DNA from 3 places in the Enterococcus sp. ZQ21 genome. Region 1 is predicted to be linked to each of the others. Evidence: predicted binding sites of a transcription regulator. Region 1 holds the regulator's gene; each other region holds the start of a gene.
The links. Region 1 encodes HrcA, which represses chaperone genes, less so after heat shock. Its sites were predicted from a motif close to TTAGCACTCNNNNNNNNNGAGTGCTAA; they were not measured.
Positions count from the first base shown of each region.

Region 1 (10,855 bases):
AACTTTTGAAGTGAGAGGTTTAACTAGATTTTTTTATGGACAAAATATGGATAAAATTGTTTAGGAGGAATCATGAACGTAAAAAAATCATCCAAGAAGTCGATTCTTGGATTTTTTAGTGGATTTGTTTGCCAAATACGTTTAGTATGCGTATATGAGAGGTTGTAAGCAAAGCGTTGTGACCTGAGCACTTAAGGAGGAATCTGTGAAAATAGCTTTTCATATTTTTGCAGATTTTGAGTTAATGCCGAAGGTTAGCTTTGGGAACACCGTTTATCGAGAGGTTGTGAAAGCCACATGTAGCTCCGATGACAATAAGCAAGCATTTTTGGAACTAGACTTCTTAGATTATAAACATGCGGCTTATTTCAAGGAGCTGGTGCTTGCACACCGTTTAAAGAAGGTCGAAAATCGGTACGACTTTTCGACGTAAGGAGAAAGAAGTTCAATGATAGAAACAATAAATCCCGCAGAAAACAAGGTTTCTGCGTACATTCATATCCCATTTTGCGAGCATATCTGCTATTACTGTGACTTTAATAAAGTTTTTTTAGAAGGGCAACCGGTAGATGAGTATGTGGAAATGCTGCTGAATGAAATGAGATTAATGCTGGAAAGTCACCCGACAGCGAATTTGGAAACACTTTATGTAGGGGGCGGAACACCGACCTCTTTATCTGCTAAACAACTTGATCGATTGTTATCAGGAGCTAGAGAGATCTTGCCTTTCCAGGATGGTAAGGAGTTTACTGTAGAAGCGAATCCTGGCGATTTGACCCGTGAAAAGCTTCAAGTGATGAAAAACTATGGCGTCAATCGTTTATCCATGGGAGTTCAGACATTTGACAATCGCTTACTGAAAAAAATTGGACGTAAACACACCGCAGAAGATGTGTATCAAACGATGAAATTTTTAAAAGCAGAAAATTTTACCAATGTAAGCATCGATTTGATTTATGCATTACCGGGACAAACACTTGAAGGGTATCGGGATACTTTGGAAAAAGCTTTGGCTTTGGATCTGCCTCACTATTCTTTGTACTCATTGATCCTAGAAAACAAAACAATGTTCATGAACTGGGTACGACAAGGAAGACTCGAACTGCCTGATCAGGAAACGGAAACTAAAATGTTTGAAGAGACCATTGAAGCAATGGAAAAGCATGGACGTCACCAATATGAAATAAGTAACTTTGGGCTTTCCGGACACGAGTCGCAGCATAACTTGATGTATTGGAACAATGACCATTATTTTGGGTTTGGAGCAGGAGCTAGCGGTTATCTTGGAAATATTCGTTATCGCAACAAAGGACCGATCCAACACTATTTACGTCCATTACGAGTCAATGAACGCCCAGTATTGGAAGAAGAAAAATTGACACGAAAAAATCAAATAGAAGAAGAAATGTTCTTGGGGCTAAGAAAAAAAACTGGGATTGCTAAAAAACACTTCTATGATCGCTATCAACAAACGATTGAATCGGTGTATGGAGATGTGTTGATGAAGTTAGAGGAAGAAGGGTTACTTGTTAATGAAGAAGAACGTATTTATTTGACACCTAGAGGGACTTTTTTGGGAAACAATGTGTTTGAGCGTTTTTTGTTTGAAAAATAGTTTAAAGAATATTTGTTTTTTATCGGAATTTAAATAAAAAAAGTTCAAAAATACAATAAAGAACTATTGAAACGTTGATATAATTGGATTTATAGCAATTGCTCATAATTAGCACTCTGGAAGATAGAGTGCTAAAAAATGAAGTCTTTCTCTTGACAGGAGAAGGGCTTCTTGCTATATTTATAAGTGGATTAGCACTTAGAATATATGAGTGCTAATGAGAGGTGAGGAAGATGTTAACAAAGCGACAAAACGACATTTTACGTCTGATCATCCAACACTATACGAGTAGTGGCGTGCCCGTTGGTTCCAAAACATTGATGTCTGAGGGAGTCAAGGCCAGTTCAGCAACGATTCGCAATGATATGAAGGCATTAGAAGATGAAGGGTTGCTGTTGAAGACTCACTCTTCTTCTGGGCGGATTCCATCTGCTTTAGGCTATCGTTATTATGTGGATCATTTGTTAAAACCTGCTCGCGTAGCAGAAGATGACCTGCTGCTGATACGTCAGTCTTTAGGTAGAGAATTTCATGAGATCAATGAGATCATTAAGCAATCTGCTGAGATCTTATCTGAGCTGACAAGTTATACGACTTTTTCGTTGGGACCTGAAATAAAAGACCGCCGACTAACAGGCTTTCGTATCGTACCCTTGAATAATCGACAGATCATTGCGATTGTCGTGACAGATATGGGAAATGTAGAAAGCCAAGTGTTCACTCTTCCCGAATACATGGGAAGTCAGGAACTAGAAAAAATGGTGCAAATTGTAAACGACCGTCTAGTCGGGGATCCTCTGATGACGGTATACCATAAACTACGTACAGAGATTCCGATGATTCTTCATAAATATTTCCAGACCACAGAAGGGATGTCCCAGTTGTTTGACACCGTTCTTGGTCATGTGTTTGAAGAAAAAGTTTATGTCAGTGGACAAATGAATCTCTTGGATTATGAGCCCCGTCAAGATCTTGATCAGTTTAAATCGATGTTTTCTTTTATGAAAGACTCCGATGGACTTACACAAATGATCACTCCGATGGATAGTAATATTCGTATCAAAATCGGTGCTGAATTAGGTAATGATTTATTGCAGAATATGAGCATGATTCAAGCAAGTTACGAGATAGATGGTCATGGAAGAGGTACAATAGCCTTGTTGGGGCCGACTAGTATGCCTTATTCTCGGATGTTTGGTCTAGTGGATGTTTATCGAAGAGAACTAGCAGCTAAGCTTGCTGATTACTATCGATCACTTGACTTGTCAAACTCGTAATGTGAATAACGAAGCTATTTGCAGCTGATCGTTCTCTCTTTCTTAGTAAGAGCAATCAAACAGCTGACTGAATAATGAAAGGAAGACTGTATCGTGAAAGAAAATCAAGAAGAACTAGATAAAGAAATGACAGATGCTCAGCCAGAACCGGAAATCGATGTCGAAGCTGCAGAAGATTCAGGCATTTCAGAAGTTGAAGCGGAAGAATTCGAATCAGCAAAATTAAAAGCTGAATTAGAAGAAATGGAAGATAAATATTTGCGGGCTCGTGCGGAAATCGCAAATATGGCAAATCGAGGAAAAAATGAACGTGAGCAATTACAAAAATACCGTTCACAAGATTTAGCCAAAAAATTGCTTCCATCAATTGACAATCTGGAACGTGCATTAGCCACAGAAGTGTCAGATGATCAAGGAGCAAGCTTGAAAAAAGGCGTGGAAATGGTCTTGGAAAGTTTACGTAACGCACTGGAAGAAGAAGGAATCGAGAAAATCCCTGCTAAAGGAGAATCCTTTGATCCTAATCTTCATCAAGCAGTACAAACTGTTCCAGCGACTGAAGATACACCAGCCGATACGATTGTAGAAGTACTACAAGAAGGCTATAAATTACATGATCGCGTGTTAAGACCAACTATGGTCATTGTTGCACAATAATTGTGCGGATATAAAACTTACACTTTCAATTAAAGAAGGAGACGTTAATTATGAGTAAAATTATCGGTATTGACTTAGGTACGACTAACTCTGCAGTAGCAGTACTAGAAGGAAACGAAGCAAAAATCATCGCTAACCCAGAAGGAAACCGTACAACACCTTCTGTTGTATCATTCAAAAATGGAGAAATCCAAGTAGGGGAAGTGGCAAAACGTCAAGCTGTAACAAACCCAAATACGATTTCATCAATCAAACGCCATATCGGTGAAGCTGGTTACAAAGTAGATGTAGAAGGCAAATCATACACACCTCAAGAAATCTCAGCAATGATTCTTCAATATATTAAAGGATTTGCAGAAGATTACTTAGGTGAAAAAGTCGAAAAAGCAGTTATTACTGTACCAGCTTACTTTAACGATGCACAACGTCAAGCAACAAAAGATGCTGGTAAAATCGCTGGTTTAGAAGTAGAACGTATCGTCAATGAACCAACTGCAGCTGCTCTTGCTTATGGTTTGGATAAAACAGATCGTGACGAAAAAATCTTAGTATTCGACCTTGGTGGTGGTACTTTTGACGTATCAATCCTTGAATTAGGAGACGGTGTCTTTGATGTATTGTCAACAGCTGGTGACAACCATCTAGGTGGGGATGACTTTGATAACAAAATCATCGACTACATGGTAGCAGAATTCAAAAAAGAAAACAGCATTGACTTATCTCAAGACAAAATGGCGTTACAACGCTTGAAAGATGCCGCTGAAAAAGCGAAAAAAGATTTATCTGGCGTATCAAGCACACAAATCAGTTTGCCATTTATCACAGCCGGTGAATCTGGACCATTGCACTTGGAAATGACATTGACACGTGCAAAATTTGATGAATTAACAGCTGACTTAGTAGAACGTACGAAAGTACCAGTACGTCAAGCACTAAAAGATGCAGGTTTATCACAATCAGAAATCGACGAAGTTATTTTGGTCGGTGGATCTACTCGTATCCCTGCAGTTGTAGAAGCAGTACGTAAAGAAACAGGAAAAGAACCAAACAAATCAGTTAACCCTGATGAAGTAGTTGCGATGGGTGCTGCTATACAAGGCGGCGTGATCACTGGTGATGTAAAAGATGTTGTTTTACTTGACGTTACGCCATTGTCATTAGGTATCGAAACAATGGGCGGTGTATTCACTAAATTGATTGACCGCAATACAACGATCCCAACAAGTAAATCACAAGTGTTCTCAACTGCAGCAGATAATCAACCAGCAGTAGACATCCATGTATTACAAGGTGAACGCCCAATGGCTGCTGACAACAAAACACTAGGAAGATTCCAATTGACAGATATTCCAGCAGCTCCTCGTGGTATCCCACAAATCGAAGTAACATTCGATATTGATAAAAACGGGATTGTAAATGTATCTGCGAAAGATTTAGGTACACAAAAAGAACAAAAAATCACGATTAAATCTTCTTCAGGTCTAACAGACGAAGAAATCGAACGTATGGTAAAAGATGCAGAAGCAAACGCTGAAGCAGATAAAGCTCGTAAAGAGGAAGTTGACCTACGTAATGATGTAGACGCATTGCTATTCTCTGTGGACAAAACATTGAAAGAATTAGAAGGCAAAGTAGACGAAGAAGAAGTGAAAAAAGCAGAAACAGCTCGCGATGAATTGAAAGCCGCTGTTGAAGCAAACAACATTGAAGAAATGAAAACTAAACGCGATGCATTGAACGAAATCGTTCAAAACTTGACTGTTAAACTATATGAACAAGCGGCACAACAACAAGCTCAAGAAAACCCAGAAGCAGCTCAAGGCGGAGCAGATGATGTCGTTGATGCTGATTTTGAAGAAGTCGATGGCGACGATAAATAATCAGTTCACTGAATTTCGAGAGAAGGCCAAAGTTGCTACTTTGGCTTTTTCTTTTGAAAAATAGTTTGAAGTATCGGTTTTTGTTTCAAACAAAATATGATATGATAACAAGCGACGTGAAAATGATGAGAACCAATAGGAGGAAAGCCTATGGCAACAAAACGTGATTATTATGAAGTCTTAGGGCTCTCAAAAGGAGCATCAGAAGATGAAATAAAGAAAGCTTATCGTAAGCTTTCAAAAAAATACCATCCTGATATCAATAAAGAACCTGATGCAGAAGAAAAATTTAAAGAAGTATCAGAAGCTTATGAAATTTTAAGTGATCCGCAAAAACGCGCTGCATATGACCAATACGGGCATGCAGGTACAGATCCAAATTACGGTGCTGGTGGAGCTGGTGGCGGATTTGGTGGATTCGGCGGCTTCTCTGGCGGCGGCTTCGGTGGTTTTGAAGATATCTTCGACTCGTTCTTTGGAGGGGGAGGTCGTTCAGTCGATCCCAATGCGCCTCGTCAAGGTGCTGATTTGCAATATACGATCGACTTATCTTTTGAAGAAGCAATTTTTGGCGTAGAGAAAGAAATCAAGTACAATCGGGAAGAAATCTGTCATACTTGTGGCGGAAATGGGGCAAAACCAGGTACGCAACCAACTACTTGTCATAAATGCCATGGTGCAGGTACGATCAATGTAGAACGACAAACACCGCTTGGACGAGTGATGAGCCGTCAAACTTGTGATGTTTGTCATGGTACAGGAAAAGAAATCAAAGAACCTTGTCCAACCTGTCATGGCTCAGGTCATGAGAAGAAAGCTCACTCAGTCAAAGTGAATGTACCAGCTGGGGTAGAAGAAGGACAACAAATGCGTTTAGCTGGTCAAGGAGAAGCCGGAGAAAACGGCGGACCATTTGGTGATTTGTATGTGGTCTTCCGTGTAGAAGAAAGTGATATCTTTGACCGTGAAGGCTCTGAAATCTACTATGAATTGCCTTTAAGTTTTGTACAAGCAGCTTTGGGGGATGAAGTCCAAGTACCAACTGTCCATGGAGATGTGAAACTGAAGATTCCTGCTGGTACACAGACAGGTACGAACTTCCGTTTACGTGGAAAAGGCGCTCCAAAGTTACGTGGTGGTGCAACAGGCGACCAACATGTCAAAGTAAAACTGATCACGCCGAAAAATCTAAATGAACAACAAAGAGAAGCGTTACGTGCATTCGCTGAAGCTGGCGGCATCAAAGTAGAAGAACAACAAGAAGATGGTTTCTTCGATAAATTCAAAGATGCTTTTGGTGGGAAAAAGCGGAAGTAGCTTTTCTAGTAAAAAACACAAGTGTCAAAAAGACTTACCAAAATTTTCTATTTCTAGAAAAAATGGTAAGTCTTTTATTTTTTTATGTATTAACACTTAGTAATGCTAGTTTTCAATAGCGTTTATTAGGGGAAAAAGGAATCTAAGAAATGAAATAAGGGGATGGCTATCACTTTCTATATTGATAAAAAGTTGATAATGAGCCATTACTATATTTTGGTAAAATATAAATAAATAAAAAACTCGATTGATTGAATTAGTTCATTTTGATTGAAGAAATTAAAAAAGTATATGGTTGGAGTACATGGTAATGGTGGTTCTACATGGTACTAATCTATTCAGGAGTTTGTCTATGAAACTTATCGATTTTTCTAAACGATTTGGGCAAAAAATCTTATTTGATCATCTGTCATTCACATTTGATCAAAATAAAATCTATTATCTTTATGGGGATAATGGCATTGGCAAAACGACTTTATTTCGCTGCATTGTCGGTATTGATAGCTACTCGGGAACGATTGAAAAAACAGGTAGTTGTTTTTGTGTTTTTGACTCTACCCCTTTTTACTTGAATCTAACTGGATTAGATAATCTGATTTTACTGACAAAAAATCGGCAAATAAAAGAACTAATCTCTAAACAAAAAATCGATTTTTTACCCCTTTCATTTTTATCGTATGTGAAAGTTAAGAACTATTCTCTGGGAGAAAAAAAGATGCTTTCGCTGCTATTGCTATTGTTGCTTGCGCCGCGAGTTGTTTTATTAGATGAAGTGTTGAATGGATTAGATCAAAAGAATCGGAAAGTGCTGCTTTATTGCTTGGTTCAGCTGAAAAAAGAAGCTACAGTCATCTTAAGTGGTCATGAAGAATATTACTTGGAAATGGCTGATGAGTTATTAAATGTAAAAAACGGAAAAATAGAACCTATCACGTCCGAGGATTTACGCAGCTTTTTTATTTCAACAAAAAGGAGGTAAAAATGCTTTTTGAATTTTATTATCAAAGACGTTCGAAAATATTTTACCTTTTTCTTTCAATAATATTGTTGCTTTCTACTTTGATGTTCGTTTCTCAAGTAATGCTCATTCAAAGTCATCTTCGTCATTTCCAATATTATGTAGAGGAAGCCTTGGCAAGGGGTGAAACGATCCAAGAAATACTTGAACAACCTTTTTCTATCAGTATGAACCAAAATACTGAAATAGTTGACAATCCGTTGAAATATCATTACGTTGCTTATCATTCCAGTTTTGCTGCTTTAAATGTCCAAAACGGGGTCAACCAATTATTGTCTTCTTCGTTTTTTGTTCTCTTTCCTTTTTTTTCGGGGGTATACGGGATAGTAATAGCAAATGCAGATATCAAATACTATACAATGAAAATCAGGCGCTGTTTGGATTCTCAATGGCAAATCAATCGTCATAAGATAGGAGCGGGGTTTCTTAGTTTGATTATTTTTATACTTGCTTCCCTCATTTTATTTTTGATGTTGCAGTCTTTTTCAAGATTTTTTGTTCAGGCTGACAAATCGACACAAATCGATGAAGCGTTAATTAGGCAAATATCTTATCTTGAGAAAGCGCCGCTTCAATTGAGTGTCCTATTGGGGTTTGCATTTCTTTCCTTTTTAGTTTGTTATTATTTTACAACAGTCGTAAAGAATTCTTTCGTCAGCCTATGTCTCTTAGGAAGTTATTTTCTTTTTTTGCCACCACTAGGAAAATATGATCTCAAGAATATTTTGTTATATCTATATCCTAAAATATTTAACACAAACGCTTCAACTTTTAGGATCAATTCGGGGACGCGGGTTGAGTTTGGTATAGAATATATTGTGATTATCGGTATAGGCATCATTATTTATATATGGACGATGGAAAAATTACAACGAATGTGGAGCAGTCCTACTGAGAAATAAGTAGAAACCAGACGGACAACCTTATGTTCATCTGGTTTTTTGTAATCGTCATATTTGTATCAACAAAAAAGCTAGCTTTAGAATAAGATAATCATCATAGTTTCTAGGGTTATAACCAGTGAGAGAATGGAGTTTATTCAGTCGATATTGCAAGGTGTTTTTATGAATAAATAATTCTTCTGCACATTTTTTGATACTTCCGTTATTTTTACTGAAGCATGTCAAAGTTTTCTTGAATAAATGTACTTCTTCTTCTGTCAAGCTTTTCAAAATACGGTTTACATATAATGATCGTTGACCTGATGGGATTGCTGGTAAAAGGATCCCGAGGTCTAAATCTTCAAAAAAGCGGATCTCGTTCACAGATTGATGGAAAGTTATCCATTCACAAGCATGCTGGGCATGAAGGAAAGATTGCGGTGTCTCCTGCTCTGTATAACAAAGCGACCCAATTCCGAAGTTCAGTTGTAACTGATACGATTTGTCAAAATTTGTCTGGACTTTGTCAAGTAACGATATCAATAAGGCTCTGGAAATGCGATTGACTAGGATAATGATTTGTTGCCTATGTACAGTGAACAAAGCCTGACTGTAGTAAGAAAAGACCCTTTCAAGTAACTCTAATAAAGGGGTGATCTGCTCTTGATACAATTCCTGATTGTCAGGAAGTTGCCCCACAACTACATAATATGGAGAAGAAAAATCAAGCTCGATCAAGTGAGGAGAGTCAAAATGACTGAAAGGAAACAATAGCGATTCGATCGTCAGACGATGTCTCTCCCTTAATTGAAAAGTAAAATCTTTCAGATATGCCTCTTTTATGAGTATTTCTGTCATTTTTTTTAAAATTTCAGCATACTTTTTCACTTCCTTTCCACCGGTCAGTCCAATTATACCGATGATATGTTGTTCAAAATACACCGGGGCGTTGATTCCACGCTTCGTTCCTTTGAATTGGCCGTCTTCGCTGATAAAAACTTCTTTTTTCGTATCCAAAACGATTTTTGCCCCTTCATGGAGGGTCCTGATCCGTTCCTCATCGGTGCTTGCAATGATTATGCCCTCTGTATCGATAAAGTTGATTTCTTGTTTTAGTACATCTTTGAGATTTTTGACAATATTCCGTGCTAATTGTTTAGAGATGTTCATCTAGTTCTCCTTGTAAGAAAATACAGTAAAACAGCAAAAGGTAACGTTTACATAAAAATATAAAGGAAATTCAATAATAAATCAACAAGACTTCTAATATAACATTTATTTTTAAAAAAAATGATTATTATCCTGTAGAAATCATCGATAATTGTGATGGATAACGAATAATCTTATCAAAAGATGAATTATTTCTGTTACCTGTACCATACCCTAAATCATTGTGAAAATATATACTTTTTATTATGAAAACGTTCTTATAATTATTGCGATATTGATTTGTAGCATGAATATTGAAGAAACGATTGTGAAAAAAATCACTTTTATGTTGTGATGAACATCCCTAGGAGGAGAATGCATGGATATTGAAAAAGTCAAAGGGATTATCGTCCCAATTGTTACACCGGTAAATCAAGAGAATCAGATAAAAACTGCACCATTAGAACGAATGGTTGAACATGTGATTCAAGGAGGCGTCAATGGTATTTTAGCATTTGGAAGTAACGGAGAGTTTTTTGCGATTGATAAAGAGGAACAAAAGAAAGGTCTCCAAACAATCGTTAAATCAGCCAATAAACGTGTACCAGTTTATATGGGTATTGGATCGATCACGACGAAGGAAGGAGTGTTGATGGCAAAAACAGCAGAGGAAAACGGTGCTGATGGTTTATCGATCTTGCCACCGATGTTCATTTCTCCTACAGATGACGAATTGTATCAACACATAATCACGATTGCAAAGGCTGTGCCTCATCTACCTGTTTTGCTATATAACAATCCTGGAAAAGTTGGATATAGTCTAAGTGTTTCTTTGGTCGTTCGTCTTTCCCAGTATCCGAATATTGTTGGAATTAAGGATAGTAGTGGGAATGTACATTTGACAGCAGAATATATTCGACGTACTGAGAATGAGGAGTTCAAAGTAATGGCTGGAAGAGACACCTTGATTTTAGGATCTCTTGTCTATGGGGCGGTCGGCGCAGTTGCATCTACAGCGAATGTTGTCCCTGAATTAGTCGTCTCTATTTATGAACATTATT
Region 1 is NZ_CP125658.1:1,113,890-1,124,744, forward strand. Features, by position in the region: gene QK255_RS05435 (hypothetical protein) at 206-433, shown strand; gene hemW (radical SAM family heme chaperone HemW) at 449-1,615, shown strand; gene hrcA (heat-inducible transcriptional repressor HrcA) at 1,849-2,892, shown strand; gene grpE (nucleotide exchange factor GrpE) at 2,986-3,549, shown strand; gene dnaK (molecular chaperone DnaK) at 3,600-5,429, shown strand; gene dnaJ (molecular chaperone DnaJ) at 5,580-6,746, shown strand; gene QK255_RS05465 (ATP-binding cassette domain-containing protein) at 7,099-7,725, shown strand; gene QK255_RS05470 (hypothetical protein) at 7,728-8,666, shown strand; gene QK255_RS05475 (CdaR family transcriptional regulator) at 8,715-9,815, opposite strand; gene QK255_RS05480 (dihydrodipicolinate synthase family protein) at 10,174-10,855, shown strand, end outside.

Region 2 (10,855 bases), on a different replicon from region 1:
ATCATGAAAAATAGAGGATTAAAATCGAGCTATACTGTTGCTTATTTTAAAGTACATCATTCTACTTGCAATGAAGCCAAAACGACAAACGTATTGAATCGTAAATTCTTAAGAGACAACCCATTAGAAGCGATCGTAACAGACTTGACTTATGTACGAGTCGGGAAAAAATGGAATTATGTCTGTTTCATTTTGGATCTGTTCAATCGAGAAATTCTCGGCTATTCTTGTGGAGAACATAAAGATGCCGTTCTAGTAAAAAAAGCATTTAGCCGTATCAAACAACCTCTGACAGAGGTTGAGATTTTTCATACTGATCGTGGAAAAGAGTTTGATAACCAAGCTATTGATGAATTATTAACAACTTTTGACATCAATCGATCATTGAGTCATAAAGGCTGTCCTTTTGATAATGCCGTAGCTGAATCAACTTATAAGTCGTTGAAAGTAGAATTTGTCTATCAATACACATTTGAAACCTTACAACAATTGGATTTGGAGTTATTTGACTATGTCAATTGGTGGAACCACCTTCGGTTGCACGGTACACTTGGCTACGAGACACCGGTTGGTTACCGTAACCAGAGATTGGCGCAGCGAATCCTTGATAATGAGCTCGGATGTGCTAACGCTAGCGAGGCAGTCTAACTTTAACTGTTAGCTCCTGCCGAAGATCGTCACATCCGAGGAGGCTCATTGTCAAGGACAATCGGAATAGCATACGGAAAGAAGTTCTGCACCTTATAAAATTTGTCAAAAAAACTGTTGCCATTCCACAACTTCAATACGTTTTTCCAATACTTCTTTTGCTTGTTTTGGATTACATACTTCTAATACCTCAAAATTTGTAGGGAAATCTAACCCTTTAGATTTAATTTTTTCTTTAAAATTAACTTGATACAATACACCAAATTCTCTTTCTTTGAGTTTCTCAATGAGTGCTTCTGTTGCCGCTTGGAATGATTTAGTTGTTTTAACTTCATACATAAAGTTCACTTATATTCCTCCATTTTTCATTTCATGTATATTTTGTGGAATCGACTTTTTTAGAATCTGCTTTGAATATTTTATCTATTAAAGCTTCTTTGATAATAGTGTCCATGATTTGGAATTCTTATTGGATAGAAATTTCTTTCTAGAACATGATTTCGTCGAAAGTTCTCATTGGTTGAGGATAGGCATGTTCAAAACAATCAGTCCGATATCCTTTTAATCCAGTTGCTGCACTATATAAAAAATTTCATCATAGTTTCGCCCTAGTCGTTCCAAAGATTCGATGACAAAAATATCCTTCTTCCTTAAAAAATGAAGTTCTTTTTGCAATTATTCTCGTGAGGTCTTCTTTTAACTACATAAAATTGTAACCACTGGTTTTAAGAGTAGTGTATCATCCCAAATCATATAATTAATTGACTGCGATTGTTATAAAACTCACGGTAAGCCATATAACTAGCAATAAATGAAGAAATCGCAGTAACTGAAATCAACATAAACATCACAACAATTTGGTAACGAATCGCTTGAACAGGATCAATTCCCGCAAAAATCAACCCTGACATCATACCTGGTAGGCTGACAAGTCCAACCGTTTTTGTTCGGTCAATAGAAGGAGCCATGCCCGTTTTGACGCTTTCTCTTACAATACTCATGGACGCTTGTTTTTTATTGGCTCCCAATGCCAATTTTTCCAATACCTGTTGGCGTTGGTCCGTAAATTTTGAATTCAAAGACCGATAGGTCACTCCAATCGCAGTCATGGCGTTGCTGGCAATCATGCCTGTAATTGGAACGATTTGGGAAGGGGTCCAGTCAATGACTCCTGAAAAAACAAGAATGAGTAAGGACAAGGCTGTTCCTACTCCAATAGCCGTCGTTGAAATTTTAAAAGAGCGGTTGATCCCCTCACTGCGTGTATGGGCGTTATAAGAAGCGTTGAACACAATGAACAAAACCATCGCTAAAGTGAGAAAGTTGTTATCCACTCGTAATACGTAGCTCAATACATATCCAATAAGGAATAATTGAACGACAGCGCGAATTCCCGCAATAAAAATGTCGTTTCCTAATCCCAATTTCTCTTTGTAATCAATCAACAAGGCAACTATCAAGAGGACAGAGGATAAAAGCAAAGAAAGATTACTGATTTCCAAATTGTTTGTCATTTCGATTCCTCCATTTTTCCACCTTTGATAGTAATCAGACGAGAAGCTTGGTCGATTTCTTCCTGGTTGTGAGTGACGGCCAACACCGTAGTTTGTTGGTCTTTCATCATGTCTCGGACTAAATCAAGGACAATCGCCCTGTTTTCTTGGTCCAATGAACTGGTAACTTCATCCAGGAGCAACACTTTCGGTTGATACATCAAATTTCGGACCAATGCAACCCGTTGTTTTTCCCCTCCTGATAGTTCCTTGACCTCTTTCGATAAGTAAGTTTCAGGTATTTGAACTCGTTCTAACAATTTTTTTGCACGTTCCCGATCAAATCCTTCTTCTCTTATGCGGGCAGGAAAAGACAAGTTCTCTTGAACTGTCTCATCGAATAGAGAAGCGTTTTGAAAGAAATAAGAGACTTCTTTTCTATACTCCACAGGATCGATTTTTTGCAGATCCGTACCTCGATAATAAATTTTTCCGGAAGTTGGGGAAAGCAGCGTACCAATTAATTTCAAAAGGGTACTTTTTCCACTTCCAGAAGGACCAGAAAAAACAATCACTTCCCCTTTGTTTACTGTAAAAGAGATATCTTGAAGGATTTGGTTTCCGTTTGCCTGAAAACCAACCTTCTCTAATTGAAACAATGAATCACTCATACCACTTCTCTCCTTTATAAAAAAGACCTGCACCAGTGGACCATCCATACGGGTGCAGGGCTTTTGTTTCATCCTAGTGTACCTCAGTGTTCGTTTGGATCGTTTTTGGCGTCTTCATGAGTAGGGTGAACCGTTCCTTCAAGGTGATCTGGACCAGCATAAATGGTATACAGTCTGAGCGGCTTATCACCGGTGTTTTCGATGTTGTGCCACATGTCCGCCGGAACAAATACGGCGTCATCATCCATCACTTTTTGTTGAACATGTAAGTTATCTTTAGAAGGCCCCATTTTACACACGCCTTCTCCTTCTTCAATACGGATAAATTGGTCAATGCCTTCGTGCACTTCCAAACCGATGTCATCGCCCGGTTGAATGGACATTACGGTGACTTGCAGTTTACTGCCTGTCCAAATGGTCGTCCGGTAATTATCATTTCCTGTGGTGGCGTCTTCAATATTAATGATATACGGCTTCTTCCCATGATCCTTGTAGTCTATTTCCATCTTCCATTCCTCCTAGTCTTTGTACTGAAACAATGATACCTACTTATTATTTATAATAATTCTAATTAATGGTACCACATCTAAAAATTCTATGCAAAAAAATTGGCTTTTTGGAGAGCGATTCTAAACAAAGACCATATAACGCGCAATTACAATTGGTACCCCTTAATCCTCAGCACATAAAGGAAAAAATATGGAATCAAAAAATAACCGATATGTACTCTGGTTATGACTTGAATTAGGGAGAATTTCAGAGACGACACATCATACTTTTTTAGTTTACACTTGTAAACTAACTAGCGTACATTAAGTTTATGCTCACTATCAAGCGTTGCCAATCCTTTAGACTCTTATCAATTTCGAAAGAAAGTAGCAAGGTTATTGATTGTGACTGTAAAAGTGGGGTGTTCCTATAAGCACATTAAACTATCTTCTCTAATTTATCATGCTATTAAATTCTGTTTTTTCATGAGAATTTTTGGATAGCGTAAAATATTTTGTGTAAATAGAAATTTTAGGTAGATAAAAAGAAAGTCCATTCTGTAAAATTAAAGTTACCACAACCGAAATTTTATAGGAGGACTTTCTCATGACTAATTTTACTACAGAAATTATGGAAACACTAATCAATAAAGGTGATTTGGATGACTTATTCCGTCGTCATCTAGAATTAGCTATCAATACACTGCTACAAGCTGAATTAACGGCTTTTCTTGATTATGAGAAATATAATCGCACTGGTTTTAATTCAGGTAATTCCCGAAATGGGAATTATTCTCGTTCATTTAAAACAGAGTTTGGAGAATTAAATTTGGCAATTCCTAGAGATAGAAACGGAGAGTTTTCTCAACAAACGTTGCCTGCTTATAAAAGAAGTAACGACTCTTTAGAAACCACCATTATCCAATTATTTCAAAAAGGAATCACTATGTCTGAAATCTCTGAGTTGATTGAAAAAATATATGGTCATTACTATACGCCACAAACCATTTCCAATATCACTCAAATAGTATCTGAAGATGTTGTTGCTTTTAAAGAAAGGTCCTTAGAATCCCAATACTCAATCATTTTTATGGATGCTACTCACATTCCTTTAAAAAGACAAACTGTCTCAAAAGAAGCTGTATATATTGTCATAGGTATCCGACTAGATGGGACCAAAGAGGTTCTTGGGTTTAGTATTGCTCCAACTGGGTCTTCGTATGTTTGGAAAGAAATACTTCAAGACTTAAAAGACCGTGGTTTAGAAGAGGTTTTATTAGTTGTAACTGATGGTTTAAGCGGCATTAACGATAGTATCCATAGTATTTATCCAAATGCTCAATTTCAACAATGTTGTGTCCATATCTCTAGAAACATTGCTCATAAGGTTCGTGTTAGTGACCGACAAGAAGTCTGTAATGATTTTAAATTGGTTTATCAAGCAGCTTCAAAAGAAGAAGCTATGAATCAAATAAGTTTTATGATAGATAAATGGAAAAAGCAGTATCCACGAGTAGTTAAATTACTCATGAATCCTGCTATATTAACCTTTTATAATTTTCCTCCATCAATCAGAAGAACCATTTATTCAACTAACTTGATTGAAGGTTTTAACAAACAATTAAAAAAATATACAAAAAGAAAAGAACAATTTCCTAATGAAGAATCTCTGGAGAGATTCTTAGTTTCTCAATTCAACAACTATAATCAGAAGTTTTTGTGTCGGATTCATAAAGGTTTTAAAGAAATACAAGATACATTAGAATCAATGTTTTAACTTAACCGACAGAATGGTTTTTTCCATTTACACATAATTCTTGACGCAACCGAAATTACTAATAACCATATCTTATATTAGATATAGACATCAATTCTTTTAATTTTTTTGATTGCTTTGCATTTAAAGATACACCGTCTTTTTTTATTGCATTTGATATTTCTAAATTCATACGACTTAAAATTAAAGGTACTGAAGTTCCTTCATTTTTCAGATTTCCAAGGTAGGTGTGCAATATCATTCGAAGGGAATCATTTCCTAAATCTGTCTCTAAATCATCTAATAATTCAGTAATAATTATTTCTGCTCTTTTGCTTCGATCATCTCCGCCAGAAAACCATTTTAAATTACTCATTTATTAATCCTCCTTAATTTTAATTTACTTTTAAATAATTTTATTATAATTTCTCGAAGTCACTTTTTATCTAAATCAATTATCAAATCGCACTTGTTTATTAAGTTAAGGTTATGGGATATCATTATTAATGTCTTATTAGAGTATGTTAATAACTTATCAAAAATTCGCATTTCAGTTTTAGAATCTAGAGCACTCGTAGCTTCATCTAACAATAAAACTTTACTTTCTGATAATAAAACTCTTGCTAGAGCTATTCTTTGCTTTTGACCACCTGATAAATTCGTTCTATTTTCTTCTAGATACGTATCAAGACCCAGAGGAAGCTCATTAATAAAACTCCACAAACAAGTATCTTTCAATACTTTATCAAATTCTTTTTCATTAGGGACACTTTCTAAACCTAAAACTAAATTATCTTTAATGGATCCACTCACAATAAAAGATTCTTGAGGAACATAAGTAATTAATTTACGTAAGTCTTTTCTATTAATATTTTCAATATTTTTCTCATTTATACAAATTTTCCCGCTATCTGGTACATAAAATCCAGCTAGAAGTTGTGCTAAAGTTGACTTTCCCACACCACTATCACCTTTTATTCCTGGTGTTAGTATCAAATCTTAGACAGCTTTTCGTAGAGACAAGAATAAATTAAACTTATCTACGAGAGGATGAATTTTTATGACCCGATATGAAGAAAATTTTAAACAAATGATTGTTGAACTGAATCAAACTGGACGTTCTGTTCAAGGGTTAGCGAAAGAATATGGCTTATCTGAAGCAACGATTTACAAATGGAAGAATTTATATTTACCTGATCAGTCCACAGGACTGACTGGAAAAGAAGTAGCTGAACTGAGAAAAGAAAATGCTCATTTAAATGAGGAACTTGAAATCTTAAAAAAAGCCGCAGCCATATTCTCTCGGAAAACCTAAATTCGCTTGTTCAATTTATTGAAAAATGGTGTAAGGATTACACTGTTTCTTTGTTGTGTCGGTTATTAGAAATCCCTAGAAGTGTCTATTATTTTTATAAGAATAAACCGTTGACAGCTACAGAAATCAGAAATAATAAGTTGAAAAAGAAGATTTCAACAATTTTTTTTACGAATAAACAACGCTATGGTGCCACAAAGATCCATCAAGTTTTATTAAAAGAAGGGATTTCAGTATCTCTTAAACATGTCCAAAAGCTAATGAAACAATTAAATTTAAGGTCGATTGTAGTTAAAAAATATAGACCTCAAAGGTCTAATAAACCGATCATTTCAAAAGAGAATCTCTTAAATCAGGACTTTTCTACTGAAACGATCTGTGAGAAATGGGCAGCTGACATTACGTACATTCCTACTAAGAAAAATGGTTGGTGTTACTTATCTTCAATCATGGATTTACACACGAAAAAAATTATTAGTTATACATTTTCAAAACGAATGACTGTGGATTGTGTCATTCAAACATTGAATAAAGCAAAAATACATTATCACATTCCAGAAGGAATGATTCTACACACTGACTTGGGCAGCCAATACACAGCAAGAGAAGTGGAACAATGGCTTAAAACCAACAAAATAAGGCATTCTTATAGTAGAAAAGGAACACCTTATGATAATGCTGGAATCGAATCTTTCCATGCCTCATTGAAAAAAGAAGAAGTCTACACGACTAGCTACTCAGATTTTGAAGAAGCAAATCGAGCGCTACTTAGCTACATTGAAGGATTTTATAACCGAAATCGAATCCATAGCTCGATTCACTATCTAACCCCACAGGAATTTGAAGAATTAGCAAAAGAAAAAATGGCTTAACCGTCTCTACTAAAATGTGTCCAAGATATTGACTCAAATCCACCTGCAATATCCAACCAATCCGACATATGTGATCCTCTCCTTCTTTTTTCTTACAAATCCAGTATAAAAGCTCACTAAAAAAATTAAGACATGAAATTTACAGCTTCAGCTAAAAAATGTGTACTAATGGAAGAGCAAAAAAAATTTTCATCTTTTTGCATAGATTGCTAAAATTCCTAAGCGTTATATAAGCAATGTTTCTCTTTTTGATATATAATTTTTTTATCATTTAAGAAAGGAGAATTCTAATGAAAACTTTAGATGCTATTGCATTAACTTTATTTTAACTTTATTAATAAAAAATACTTATTGAAAGGATGATTAAAAATGGCAAATGTACCTAGCATTCGCGACATGTTCCCTGATTTCAATGACGTGTTTAGTCCAGCATTCAATGATTTTTTAGGTGTTTCAAGTTATCCAAAAGTGGATTTAGTCGAAAATGAAAAGGAATACAAACTAACTGCTGATATGCCTGGCTATGACAAAGAAGACACGACAGTTGAATATTCAGATAATACTTTGACGATCTCCGCCAATCATGAGTCCCATACAGAAGATAAAGAAGATGGCAACTATGTACGGAAAGAAAGACATTCGGTCTCTTACAAACGTTCATTCTATCTTCCTAATGTTGATGAAGAAAAAATCACTGGAACCTTTAAAAACGGTGTGCTGAAATTAGTATTACCTAAAACAGCTCATCAGCCAAAAGAAACAAAAAAAATTGAGTTAAATTAGAACTTATCGCCTCTCGATGGATGAGGGGCGATTTTTATATATTTGGATAAGAACGAGTATGTTTAAATTTTCAAAATGAGCAAAAAAATATTTTGTTTTTACGATAAAGATGTTATGATCTCTCTTGGTAAAAAATATGGGAGTTGATCATTTGATTGTCTTAAGTAAACTTTTGTTTTGGACACCATTTATCATAATGACCAGTGCTTTCTTTTACTTATTCAAAAGGCCTAATAAATACTTACTCTTATCTGCTTGTCCGATGATCTATTTTATTCATAAGATTAGAGGATTTTATTATTACGACTCTGGTAGCTCATTGTTTTGCTACGAAATTGGCTTATTAGCTTCGGCCATCTTTTTCATATTTGTGTTAGAATATTTCAGAAAAAAATAAACTTCCAGTCAGTTTTGGCTGGAAGTTTTTTATTTGGTGCAGATCTTTTCAGCTGATATTCATACAAGTTGATCCATTTTTCTATTATTAAGTACATACCATTGTGACTCTTTGAATGTGGGGGAGAAAAAAATAAAAGGAGCTGGTATTTTGTTAGTTATGAGTAAAGCTTTGTTTTTACTTCCCTGCACGTTCATGTTTATTGTTTTATGTTATTTCAAAAGAAGAAAAAAATGGTGCTGGATCGATGTTCTACTATTCCTTCCCTTTTTCCCGCTTATTTATTTTCTTGAAGAAATATTGGATGATATGGCATGTGATTCTGCTTTTCTTTTTAGTCATTCATTGGGGTTTATGATCTCTCTTATGATCTTTGCCATTGTGCTATTTTTTTTGAATACGCGAATTGTAAAATTAAGTTAGAAAAATAAAAAGGCATTTATGGTACACTCAAATTGTATTTCCGACGAAAGAAAACAAAGGAGTGTAACCATAAATGACCTACAAACATCTTACCATAGACGAACTGACAATGATAGAATCATATTATCTTCAACATAATAAGCCGGTTGAAATCGCTAACCGAATGGGACGTGCTATACAAACTATTTATAGTGTAGTCAATAAGTTCAACCAAGGCAAGACTGCTCTTGATTATTGGCACCAGTATAAAGAAAATAAGAAAAAATGTGGGAGAAAAGTCATTCAATTACCTGCTCATGAAGTAGATTACATTAAAGAGAAAGTCACTCTTGGTTGGACGCCTGACGTCATTATCGGGCGAAAAGAAAGGCCTGTTTCATGCGGTATGAGAACACTTTATCGTTTATTTTCTAAAGGAATATTTGATATTGACACACTACCGATGAAAGGTAAAAGAAAACCCAATGGCCATCAGGAAAAACGGGGAAAACAACAGTATCAGCGCTCAATCCATGATCGACCTGATAATTATCCTGATTTCAATTCTGAGTTTGGTCACCTTGAAGGTGATACGATCGTTGGCATTCATCATAAAAGTGCCGTCATTACTTTAGTTGAAAGGTTATCTAAAGTCATTATCACGATTAAACCCAACGGCCGTAAGGCATTAGATATTGAAACTGCCCTTAATCAATGGTTTTCTCGCTTCCCTAAAAACTTCTTTAAATCTATTACGTTTGACTGTGGAAAAGAATTTTCTAACTGGAAAGCCATTAGTAACCAACATGATATTGATATATATTTTGCGGACCCTGGAACACCTTCTCAACGCCCATTAAACGAGAATTCTAACGGGATTCTGCGTCGTAATGGACTGCCGAAATCAATGGATTTTAGAGAAGTGAATCAGACATTTATTTCCAGTGTCAGCAATCAACGTAATCATATTCCAAGAAAATCATTGAATTACAGAACACCAATCGAAATATTTTTGAGCTATGTACAAGAAGCATTTTATTCTAGCTTAATTTGACAAATCATATGATATAATTACGTATTACAAGAATGAACAGAAAAAATTATTTAAGTATAAAGGAACAAAAAGATGGGACAATAGGCATTGGTACGATTTAGACCAAGAAAAGAAAACAAGCATACTGAAGTTGATGAAAAGACTTAATATCGACAAATCTCTATATTTTTCTATATATGGAATTGGATCAATGGATGTTCATGGAACTGGCACTATTAATCATATTGCATCAAATATTGGAATAGAATCAGCGTTACAAATACATGTATTGGAAAAACTATCATTTGTGATAACTTTAGATACTTTGAAAGTAATAAAAGAATTCTATAGATGTAACATCGAGAGAGTGTAAAATATTTTGTGTAAATAGAAAAAAGGAAGTCCCTTCTGTAGAATAGAGTTACCACAACACATTCACAGAAAAGAGGACTTCCATATGAACGATTTTACTACAGAAATTCTAAAGACTCTAGCGAACAAAGGCGATTTGAATGAATTATTCCGTGTCCATTTGGAAAAAGCAGTCAATACGCTTCTCAAAACGGAGTTAACGGCTTTCCTAGATTACGAAAAGTATGATCGCATTGGTTTTAACACGGGTAATTCTCGTAACGGCTCCTATGACCGTACGGTCAAGACCGAGTATGGGGAACTTCATCTCCAGATTCCGCGCGACCGCAATGGCGAGTTCAAGCAACAGACTGTTCCTGCTTATAGACGGACGAATGACACGTTAGAGGAGACCGTCATTCACCTCTTCCGAAAAGGTATTACCATGTCGGAAATCGCAGACTTGATTGAGAAAATGTATGGGCATCACTACACGCTCCAAACCATGTCCAACATGACTAAAGTGCTGACTGAGACTGAAGAAGTAAATGCATTTAAAGTTAGAACTCTAAATGATAAGTATGTCGCTATTTTCATGGATGCTACTTATATTCCTTTAAAACGGCAAACCGTCTCCAAAGAAGCA
Region 2 is NZ_CP125659.1:36,851-47,705, forward strand. Features, by position in the region: one part of gene QK255_RS12770 (IS3 family transposase) at 1-648, shown strand, start outside; gene QK255_RS12775 (DUF302 domain-containing protein) at 754-987, opposite strand; gene QK255_RS12780 (ABC transporter permease) at 1,398-2,162, opposite strand; gene QK255_RS12785 (ABC transporter ATP-binding protein) at 2,159-2,812, opposite strand; gene QK255_RS12790 (cupin domain-containing protein) at 2,896-3,318, opposite strand; gene QK255_RS12795 (IS256 family transposase) at 3,908-5,077, shown strand; gene QK255_RS12800 (bacteriocin immunity protein) at 5,136-5,432, opposite strand; gene QK255_RS12805 (ATP-binding cassette domain-containing protein) at 5,492-6,016, opposite strand; one part of gene QK255_RS12810 (IS3 family transposase) at 6,117-6,345, shown strand; one part of gene QK255_RS12810 (IS3 family transposase) at 6,345-7,243, shown strand; gene QK255_RS12815 (Hsp20/alpha crystallin family protein) at 7,613-8,026, shown strand; gene QK255_RS12820 (hypothetical protein) at 8,163-8,423, shown strand; gene QK255_RS12825 (hypothetical protein) at 8,541-8,846, shown strand; gene QK255_RS12830 (IS30-like element IS6770 family transposase) at 8,920-9,879, shown strand; gene QK255_RS12835 (IS256-like element ISEfm2 family transposase) at 10,316-10,855, shown strand, end outside.
Region 2: the regulator HrcA is predicted to act here: its motif matches at 7,508-7,534, upstream of QK255_RS12815 (Hsp20/alpha crystallin family protein).

Region 3 (10,855 bases), 1.1 Mb from region 1:
AGGAATAATTGCCGCAAAAGCTCTTGCTACAGCAGGTGGCACAGAATCCGGCATCCGTATGATGATCTTTTTCTTGATCAGAATCGCAAAAATAATGACAGAAATAAATCCAAAGATCATAGCAGTGAACAAACCAGACCCACCCATATATTTACCAAAATTAAAATAGCCCCATGCGCCTACTGATAACGTTTGTCCTCCGTCTGGCGTTCCAGCAATCACACCACCTGCAGAAGTAATCAAATCTGCTGCGTCTTGCGAAAGCTTCTCGGGCAACGTCAACACCGCTGTTGCTGCATCGGGTAAGCCGATAATAAAAGCAACCAGAGAAACAATACTTCCTGAGACAGGATCGACCTCATAGGCTTTCGCTAGATTCGCTCCTAGTGATAAGACAAAGACCACTGCCATAATAGCTAAAGTACCATTCCAGATCAATCCATTTACGCCAATGACTGGGGTAAAAAATGTCGTGATTGCATTCCCTTCACCTAGATACGTATTCGGAAAATCCCGCATAAATGCGTTCAGTAAAACAGCAATTGCTCCTGCCATCGTAGCTGGCATCGTACCAATAAAAGCATCTCTCAATGCAACCAAGTGTTTCTCCGACCCGATTTTCGTTGCAACTGGCAAAATATACTTCTCCATCCAACTCATTAATCCATTCATTTTTTCTCCTCCTGTTTTTATTGTTACCAAAGCTCCTTTTTTGAATACGCATACATTATAATGATATTATAAATATAGCATAGTTATTCCTATCTGGCTATCTGTTTTTATCAGATAAAATAAATAACTATGCGAATGCAAAAAATATGCATAATCCTTTATAAATAGTATAGTTTCCAACTACTCGCAAAAGCAAATGATACCATTTAAATAACACTTATTATGAATAAGTATACAAAAAAAGTAGAAAAGGAAGTATTTCGCTTCCTTTTCTACTTTTTATCTATCTTTCTCAAATAATGGGCTACGCTAGATAAGCAAGGTGCTTTTCTTACATCATACCGCCCATCATTGATGGATCCATTGCAGGAGCTGCTGGTGCTGCTGGTTCTGGTTTATCTGCAACGACTGCTTCTGTTGTTAATAACAAGGCAGAAACGGAAGCGGCATTTTGCAAGGCAGAACGTGTTACTTTAGTTGGGTCTACGATACCTGCTTCAACCATGTTTACCCATTCTCCAGTAGCAGCGTTGAAACCAGTACCTAGTTCTACGTTCTTCAATTTATCAACAATCACTGATCCTTCATAACCAGCGTTTTCAGCGATTTGACGAATTGGTTCTTCTAAGGCACGAACAACAATCTTGATACCTGTTGCCACGTCTCCTTCTGCTTCTACAGCAGAAACTTTGCTGATAACGTTCACTAGAGCTGTACCACCACCTGAGACCATTCCTTCTTCTACTGCGGCACGTGTAGCATTCAATGCATCTTCAATGCGTAATTTCAATTCTTTCAATTCTGTTTCAGTAGCTGCACCGACTTTAACAACAGCTACACCGCCTGCTAATTTAGCTAAGCGTTCTTGTAATTTTTCGCGGTCAAAATCAGAAGTTGTTTCAGCAATTTGGTTTTTGATTAATTGCACACGCGCTTCGATGGCTTCTTTTTCTCCTGAACCTTCTACGATCGTTGTATTGTCTTTATCTACAACGACTTTAGACGCATTTCCTAAGTTTTCGATTGTTGCATCTTTTAATTCTAGACCTAGATCGTCAGTAATTACTGTACCACCTGTCAAAATAGCGATATCTTCAAGCATTGCTTTACGACGATCACCGAAGCCAGGAGCTTTTACAGCTACTACATTGAATGTTCCGCGGATTTTGTTCAAAACAAGCGTTGGTAATGCTTCGCCATCTACATCGTCAGCAATGATCAATAATGGACGTGATTGTTGCAAGATTTGTTCTAACAATGGCAGAATGTCTTGGATGTTAGAGATTTTTTTGTCTGTAATCAAGATATATGGGTTTTCTAGAACAGCTTCCATTTTGTCGTTATCTGTTACCATATATTGTGATAAGTAACCACGATCAAATTGCATACCTTCTACAACATCTAGTTCTGTTTCGATTCCTTTTGATTCTTCAATTGTGATGACACCGTCGTTTCCAACTTTTTCCATTGCATCAGCAATCAAATGTCCAACTTTATCAGAACCTGAAGAAACAGCTGCTACTTGTGCAATGGCTTCTTTTGAATCAACAACAGTTGAGATATTATGCAACTCTTCCACTGCGGCTTTTGTTGCCAATTCGATCCCGCGGCGAATGCCTAGAGGATTAGCACCTGCAGTTACGTTTTTTAAACCTTCGCGAACGATTGCTTGTGTCAAAACAGTTGCTGTCGTTGTTCCGTCACCGGCAATATCATTTGTTTTTGATGCTACTTCTGATACAAGTTTTGCACCCATGTTTTCAAAATGATCTTCTAACTCGATTTCTTTTGCGATCGTCACACCATCATTTGTGATCAATGGAGAGCCGTAAGATTTTTCTAGTACGACATTTCGGCCTTTAGGTCCTAATGTTACTTTCACTGTATCTGCTAATTTATCTACCCCGCGTAACATAGCTGCGCGTGCGTCTTCTGCAAATTTCAATTCTTTTGCCATGATTGATTCACCTCATCGATTATTTTTGATTATTTTTTCTATCTTCAAAATTTACTCAACAATCGCCATGATATCTTTTCCTGCGACGATCAGATATTCTTTTCCTTCGTATTTTACTTCTGTACCGGCGTATTTTTCGAACATAACTTGGTCGCCTGCTTTCACAGCGGCAGGAACTTTTTCACCGTTTTCCAACAAACGGCCCTCACCGACTGCAACAACTGTCCCAGTTTGGGGTTTCTCTTTAGCTGCAGAAGCTAAAACGATTCCTCCGACAGTTTTTTCTTCTTCTTTTGCGACTTCGATAATGACGCGATCACCTAATGGTTTTAACACGATAAATCCCTCCGATAACTCTTTTTTTAATTCGTTAGCACTCTTAACCTTCGAGTGCTAACCTACATTTTTAATAATACTCATTCTCCCTCTTTTTTGCAAGCTTTTAAATCAAAGAAAAGAAATTTTATTCTGACAGTTGCTTATTGAAATTATGATATAATTGAAATCAATCGATAAAAGCTTGCCTTGCATGCTTGTTATCCCTTAAAAGGAGGAATTACATGTCTTTAAAAAAATATAGTTTCCTCAGCATTTTTTGCTATGGTTTAATTTTTATCTCACCCTTGATCCTCGCTTCGATAGGACTTGTAAAATCTACGTCTGAATTGATCACAGCAACTGCAGTCATGTATATATTGGGCGCGGTTGTCCTAGCTATTTTTTATTTTAAGCAACGTGAGCCTTTAGCGATCGAATCAGCAGTAAAAAAAGCTTCTGTTCCAAAGATCGTTATTTATGGATTAGTTGGGATCTTTGTCGCATTGCTTCTGCAAAGCATCGCTGTCATGCTGGAATCTGTATTGTTTGGCGAAGCAACCCCTTCTGAGAATACACAAAATATCATCCAGATGATCATGGAAGCACCTGCTTTTATTTTGGCGACAACTATTGCAGGCCCCATCATGGAAGAGTTCGTATTCCGCCGCAGCATACTGGGGATCATCAGCCGGTATTCAAATTTTTGGGTCGGGGCAGTGATCAGCTCTTTGCTGTTTGCGTTTGCTCATAATGATGGTCATTTGCTGATTTACTTTTTCTTAGGTTTCTTCTTCAGCCTAGAGTACAAAGCTACTGGTCGGATCTGGACATCAATGATCACACACGTAGGAATGAACACATTAGTTGTTCTTGTTCAATTAGCTGTCCAAAAAGGACTGGTATAAACATGATTAGAAATACTCCTGTCATCCTAGATTGGTGATTTTTCCAATCTAAAGCGACAGGAGTATTTTTGTTTTTTTAGTCGATGATCTTTTCTGCTGTTCCAGCATTTTTTGTCTGTCTTTCCTTTTTGAAGTTTGCAGAATCTATTTTTTTCAAAAATGGGAAATAAATAAAAAAACTAATTGCCAGCACGATACCTTGTAAAATCGCTGCAGGCACTCCGCCTACTAAAAAACCCGAGAGGATCGGCGGTGTTGTCCAAGGAACTTGGACCGCTGTAAATAAAGGAACAAATCCAAAATATAAAGCGGAATAGGTAATCAATCCTGAGAGGATCGGCGCGAAAATAAAAGGAACAGCCATCATCGGGTTCATCACAATCGGTGTGGAAAAAATAATCGATTCATTGATATTGAAAAAGGCTGGTAAAAGAGAAAGTTTTCCTAATTCTCGGTATTTCCTCGATTTCGCAAAAAACATCATAAAAAATACAGCCCCTAACGTCAAACCTGCTCCGGTAACAGTCATGAATTGATCAAGAAATTGCTGAGTAACGATATGCCCGCCATTTGCCACAGTCAATTCTTTTCCAGAGGCTAAGATTTCTGCATTTGCTAATGAGTTTGCTTGTAAGATCGGACTAACCAACCCATTGACCATCGCAGATCCATGAAGACCAAATAGCCATAAAAACGGGACAAAAAAACCTAATAAAAGCACACCGAATAACGTGTCTATCAACGATTGGATCGGAAGCTGGACGTACGTCCATATTCCTTGAATAACAGTCATCCCGAACAACTGTTGAAAAACAGCTGAACCTATAAGCGTAAAAATGACTATAGCAAGTATTGGAATCAATGAAGTAAAAGACTGCCAAACATTTTCAGGAATCTTCCCTCTTTGCCTCCACCCTTTCGCAAATCTTGCTAAACGTGCATAGCCCCATCCGATGAGGAGCCCGGTTGCAACTGCTCCTAGTATCCCTTCACCGCCTGTCCAGATATTATCTATCTCTCCCTGAACATTAAGTGGCTGAATAAGTAGTAGGTAAGCAGACAAGGCTGTCATGCCGACTGGCAAGCGATCGATGTTTTCTTCTTTTGCATAAGCATACGCAATAGCAAAAACGATCCAAAAGGCTATCACGTCAAACGTAGCCTGGTATACTTGTGTAAAATACATAGAAAATCCTGTTTTGTCTATCCACTGAGCGATGTAATCTACAGGAAAATGAGCAAATAAGAAAAACAGCGAGCCAGCTATAATTATCGGGATCGTATAAGTCATTCCATTACGCAAAGCAGTTAAGGGTCTAAGATTCACAACAGATGTTATCATTGGTAAAAAGGCACGATCTAACCACTCTTTCATTTCTTATCTCCTTCATCTTCTATTTGATTAACTAGTTTTCTTAATTTAACTATACCTAATGAACACGAACCATGAAAGGAATGCGCACTAAGCTTTTCAAAAAACGGATTCTTTGACGAATATCCAGTAACTGCTTACAATGGACAGGAATAAAAAAGGAGGTTTTTTATGAAAATCGCAATCATTGGCGCTACTGGTCATGCAGGTTCATTTATTTTAGACGAAGCATTGTCCAGAGAGTTAGATGTGACGGCAATCGTGCGTCATCCAGAAAAATTACCATCAGATGTTCCGTTTATACAAAAGGATTTATTTGAGTTGACAGCTACTGACCTTGTATCTTTTGATGTTGTCGTTGATGCTTTCAACGCTCCTAAAGGAAAAGAAGAAATGCATCAAACTTCTTTGTCCCATTTGATTGAGATACTTGAAGGAACCGATACACGCTTAATCGTCGTTGGGGGTGCCTCTTCGTTATTCTTGGATACAGAAAAGACGACTCGTATGATTGACCAAGTACCTAAAAATGCACCCTTCTATCCAACAGCTTTCAATATGTACGAAGGATTGCTAAAATTGAAACAATCTAAAAATCTACAGTGGACTTATATCAGTCCAGCTTCTTTATTTGATCCACACGGCAAGCGTACAGGCACTTATTTATTAAGTGATGATTATCTACAAAGAAACGCTGCTGGCGACAGTACGATCAGCATGGCAGATTACGCGATTGCATTAGTAGATGAGATACTGGATAAACAACATGAAAAACAGCATATCAGTGTAGTCAGCCGATAACACGGTTGTTTTGTCAATGTTCTGAAAAATAAAAACAGAAGATAAAACCAACACTAATTGATTTTATCTTCTGTTTTTATTTTTTTATTGACTGAACTATTTAAATTGAAAATAGCTCAGTTGCTTCATCTGGATCTGTGTCATAGATTTCAAAATCATGTCCAACGCCAAAATCTTTTTCTTTCAAAACATTTTCCATCGTTAAATGAGCAAGTTCTTTCATATTGTTTTCCTTGCTAAGATGACCAAGATAGATCCGTTTGGTCCGATTACCGATCACATCAGTCATGACAAGTGCACCATCTTCGTTGGAAAGATGCCCTCTATCTCCTAAAATACGCTGTTTTAGATTCCACGGATAGGGTCCCATGCGTAACATCTCAAGATCATGGTTACTTTCCATCAAATAACCATCGGCATTTTCAATGACACCTCGCATGTAATCACTGCAGTATCCGGTATCCGTCAACATGACGAATGAACGGTTTTCTTTATGGAAACGATAAAATTGCGGAGCTGCTGCGTCATGGGAGACGCCGAAACTCTCAATATCGATATCGCCGAATGTTCTTACTTTTCCCATCTCAAATAGATGTTTTTGTTCCACTGGTACATTCCCAATCAGCGGCTCCATCGCTTCCCAAGTCTGCTGATTGGCAAAAACATCCAAATGATACTTACGAGCCAAGACACCCACACCATGTATATGGTCTCGATGTTCATGCGTCACAAGTATTCCATCTAATTGGTCCGGTGTCCGATCAATTTGAGCCATCAAGGAAGTGATTTTTTTACCGCTAAGTCCTGCATCGACCAAAAGCCGTTTTTTTTCACTTTCGATATAAAGTGAATTACCCGAACTTCCACTTGCTAGGATACTGATTTTAAAAGCTGGTTTTTCTTCAGCCATTTGACTCCTACTTCCCTTCTTACTTTGTAAACTTTTTTCATTATACTCGCTTTTTTATTGATCTTCCACTTTTGGTACAGTGTTGTTTGTCACGATCGTATTGCTGAAAGCGTTGACACTCTCGATTTGAACCACTTTATCACTTGTTTCGATCGCTACATGCCAAACAGGAACATACACATTTTTTTCCCGGACTTTCAGAATACAGGAATAAGCTAGTTGACGCCATAAGATTTTTGATCCTCTTGGTATTTTGTTATTGATGTACAATGTATTGATTGCTTCCTCTTCTGTATACAGTTCCGTCTTTTCACGCAGCTGCTCGATATCAGATAAATGCGTCTGCATGTATTTCGTGATACTATAATCGTTATCGTTTTTTTCTAAAGAAAGAACGATTTTTGCTGTATCATCATTGAACGGAATACCTTCATACTCTTGGCTTGCTTGGATTTCTAGTGGTTCTTCTTCTAAATGAGAAAAGTTTTTCGTATACACATACTCATTACCGAACAAAATATTGTCTTTGTTAGCTAAAAAATCTTCCAAAGAACTGCTGATCTTATCTGGATCAATCACGTTCTTTTCAGATTCTGAGCTGGATAAGGATTTTGTCAAAACATCGCCGTCTAAAAACACGCCACTTTCCAACAATCCGCTTTTACCAGCCTTGCGATAATTTGCTAATGAAGTGCTAAGATTGGTCTGTTCCGCGCTAAGATAATAGCCTTGCTTGCTCTCAGAAGAAATCTTCCCCGTATAAGTGATATCGTCACTAGCCAGACGTTGTTGGATGGATTCAGTCTGATCAGAACGAATAACATTGTTTTCTTGGTATACCGCATCATGATAACTGCTGAATAAAAACACATTCAACCCTAAAAAAGCGACGAAAAATATCCATTCGATTTTTTTAAAATCCAATTAATTCGCCTCCAATCCAGGTAATTTTTCCAGAAGGTCGTTAGCTGAATACCAGTTATCTTCATATTTCACATACCATTCAGGTAAGAGATCAACGACGCGATTCGTTTCTTTAACATTTTGCCATGTATAGCCAACGATTACTGAACCAATCTTGTTGCTATCTGCTCCCTTAGCTTCCAGCTGCTGGATGATTTCATTCGTACTTGCAAGTTCTACTTCTTCATCTGAAGGTATCGGTACTTGAATCGTATTCAAACTGGTTTGAATATTCACTTGCACCGAACCGTTCGTTTCACCGCCAACTTCCACACCGATCTGTCCTCTGCTGTCCGTCCCAAAAACCGGGAAGCCTTCCACGAAGATCCGGTAATCGATGGTATTGTCACTGCGGTCAAAATATCTAAGATTCCCTAAAGAACTGCCTAATTTGCTAATATAGGGAAAACTTTCAGAAAATACACTAGCATTTTCTTTTTTCTCTGGCAGCTCTCCTCGAAAATCAACTACTTGCGTTTCCGAATGGATAGACATCGTTTCATTCCCACCGTAAAAAATCAATTCATTGCTTTCATCATTATTCTTCACGCTATCTGGTTTCTGGAAAAAAGCATTTCTAAAAAGTGTATAGGGTTGCTGCGAAAGGATATAGCTGTACTTTTTCAACTTGATTGAATGTTTCGTAGCATATTGGGTGTCGATCGTCGACGGTTCTGTTGACATTTCTGTCCATTTCGTGTCGTTTGCTGTTAATTCTTTGTTGATATCCTCCCAATTCAACGAAATATTCGCTTCATATACAAGGTGGTTCGAATAATTCAAAAATCGGATTTTTTTGTTTTCTTGATCGAATTGTATTCTAGTAAAATACATATTTTCGCTTTCTTTTGCCAAATTCGAGACGTCTACATCTAAATCAAATGCTTCCTTATATTCTCTTAGCAAAAAAGGCGCATTATAGGCCAACTCGAAACCAGATGTCAGGTTTTTCACTTGTTCGAATTGTGATTCATCTCCCGAAACGACTTCAGAAAGTTTCCCGAATCTTGCTTTATCGATGATCAATTGCAATCGGTACACGAGATTTTCACTGTTGGTTTCTTGGATCGTTCCCGAATGGTGCCACGTGACATGAAGCGGAAGAAAAACTTCAGAAGTTTTCCGATTGCTTTGAGACTCGATCATTTGAGTGTTTGTCTCATCGACGCTGATCGAACTTTTCCCTGCTGGACTCAGCCAGATGTCATAAGAGAAATATAAACTTAATGCAACCATCAAAATAAGTCCTACGCGAACGACTTTTTCAGAAATTCTCATTCCCACCATTCCTCCTCATAAGGTTCGTATGGCAGCGAGATATAAAAAGTCGATCCTTTTCCTTCCTTGCTCTCTGCCCAAATCGCGCCTCGGTGCGCCTTGATTACTTCTCTAGAAATAGCTAATCCAAGTCCTGTCCCACCTTGTGCTCTAGCACGTGCTTTATCTACTCGATAAAATCGTTCGAACACTCGGTTCAGATCTTTTTTAGGAATCCCCAATCCTTGGTCGGTAATACTTAAAATCACGTTATTATGCGTTTCTAATAAGCGACAGGTGATCGTTCCCCCATCTGGTGAATACTTGATCGCGTTATTCATGATATTATCGACTACTTGGATGATTTTATCTGTATCTACTTCGACCCAAAGATCTCTTTGTGTGAATTCGCGACGGATCTTATAATTTTTTTCTTGGTTTCCCACCATCATATCAAAACGGTCAAGAACAAAATTCACTAACTCGTTAAAATTGACATACTCTAATTGAAGCTGGGTATTTCCTGTATCCATGCGAGATAGATTCAGGAGATCATTGATCATTCGAATCATCCGATCTGTTTCATCCAATGTTACTTTCAAAAAATTTGGTGCTACTTCTTCGTCTTTCCATGCACCTTCGCTCAATGCTTCGATATAACTGCGCATGCTTGTCAGTGGTGTACGAAGCTCATGGGAAACATTAGAAACGAATTCACGGCGTTCCCGTTCTGTTTTTTCTTGTTCTGTCACATCATGCAAGACAGCTACTAATCCGCTGATAAAACCTGATTCGCGACGGATCATGGAAAAGTCTACTCGTAAGATCATCTGATCGCTCTCCAATGTACTGGTTGAACGGTCAAGTACCATTTCGTTTGGATCTTCTAATAATTTCCGCAAGGTATATTCTTCTTCGATATCCAAAAGTGTCAAAATCGATTGTCCAATTGCTTCCTCATTCTTGACATCTAGCAAGGAAACAGCCATATCATTGATCGTAATGACTTTCCCCCTGCGGTCTGTCGCGATGACGCCGTCTGTCATATGAGACAGCACGCTATCCAACCGATTGCGTTCAGCTTCCATTGTATCTTGAGCTTCTTCGATACGTTCAGCTAACTGATTGAAGGTATCAGCCAACTGCCCTAGTTCATCTTGTCCATGCACTTTGACTTTCCGGCTGTAGTCTCCTCTGGCGATTCGAATGGCTTGTTCTCTCATTTCACCGATTGGCTGAGTAATCGAACGAGCAACTAAAACGGAGACGATCATTGAGATAAACGCAGCAATCAGTGAGGCAGTAAAGAAAATGACTGCTGTATTATTGATCTCCGAATATTTTTGTTCGATATTACTTTTGACGTAAAGAGCCCCGATAACGGCATCGCCGGTCGGGGACAGGATCGGTTGAACATTGATATTCACCCGTTTATCGTCGTTATCTAAAGCAACATACCGTTTAGTTGTGAAATCATTGATATCGACATAATCATTTTTCTTTCCCACAGCGCTTTGTTCATTGACATCAGTTGTTCCTCGGATGATCCCTTTTTCGTCAACGACCCGTATTTCGATGATATCACTAGTCGCACTGTTTTCAATGAATCTCTTGATATTCGCATTTACCTCTTCGTCATCTGCGTTATCTTTGCGATTTAATTCCGGACTGATTGTCGTCGCTAATGATTCCACCGTTTG
Region 3 is NZ_CP125658.1:2,201,893-2,212,747, forward strand. Features, by position in the region: gene QK255_RS10675 (PTS sugar transporter subunit IIC) at 1-672, opposite strand, end outside; gene groL (chaperonin GroEL) at 1,004-2,629, opposite strand; gene groES (co-chaperone GroES) at 2,681-2,965, opposite strand; gene QK255_RS10690 (CPBP family intramembrane glutamic endopeptidase) at 3,190-3,852, shown strand; gene QK255_RS10695 (PTS sugar transporter subunit IIC) at 3,929-5,227, opposite strand; gene QK255_RS10700 (NAD(P)-dependent oxidoreductase) at 5,396-6,025, shown strand; gene walJ (exodeoxyribonuclease WalJ) at 6,126-6,935, opposite strand; gene QK255_RS10710 (two-component system regulatory protein YycI) at 6,990-7,859, opposite strand; gene QK255_RS10715 (YycH family regulatory protein) at 7,860-9,176, opposite strand; gene walK (cell wall metabolism sensor histidine kinase WalK) at 9,173-10,855, opposite strand, start outside.
Region 3: the regulator HrcA is predicted to act here: its motif matches at 3,000-3,026, upstream of groES (co-chaperone GroES).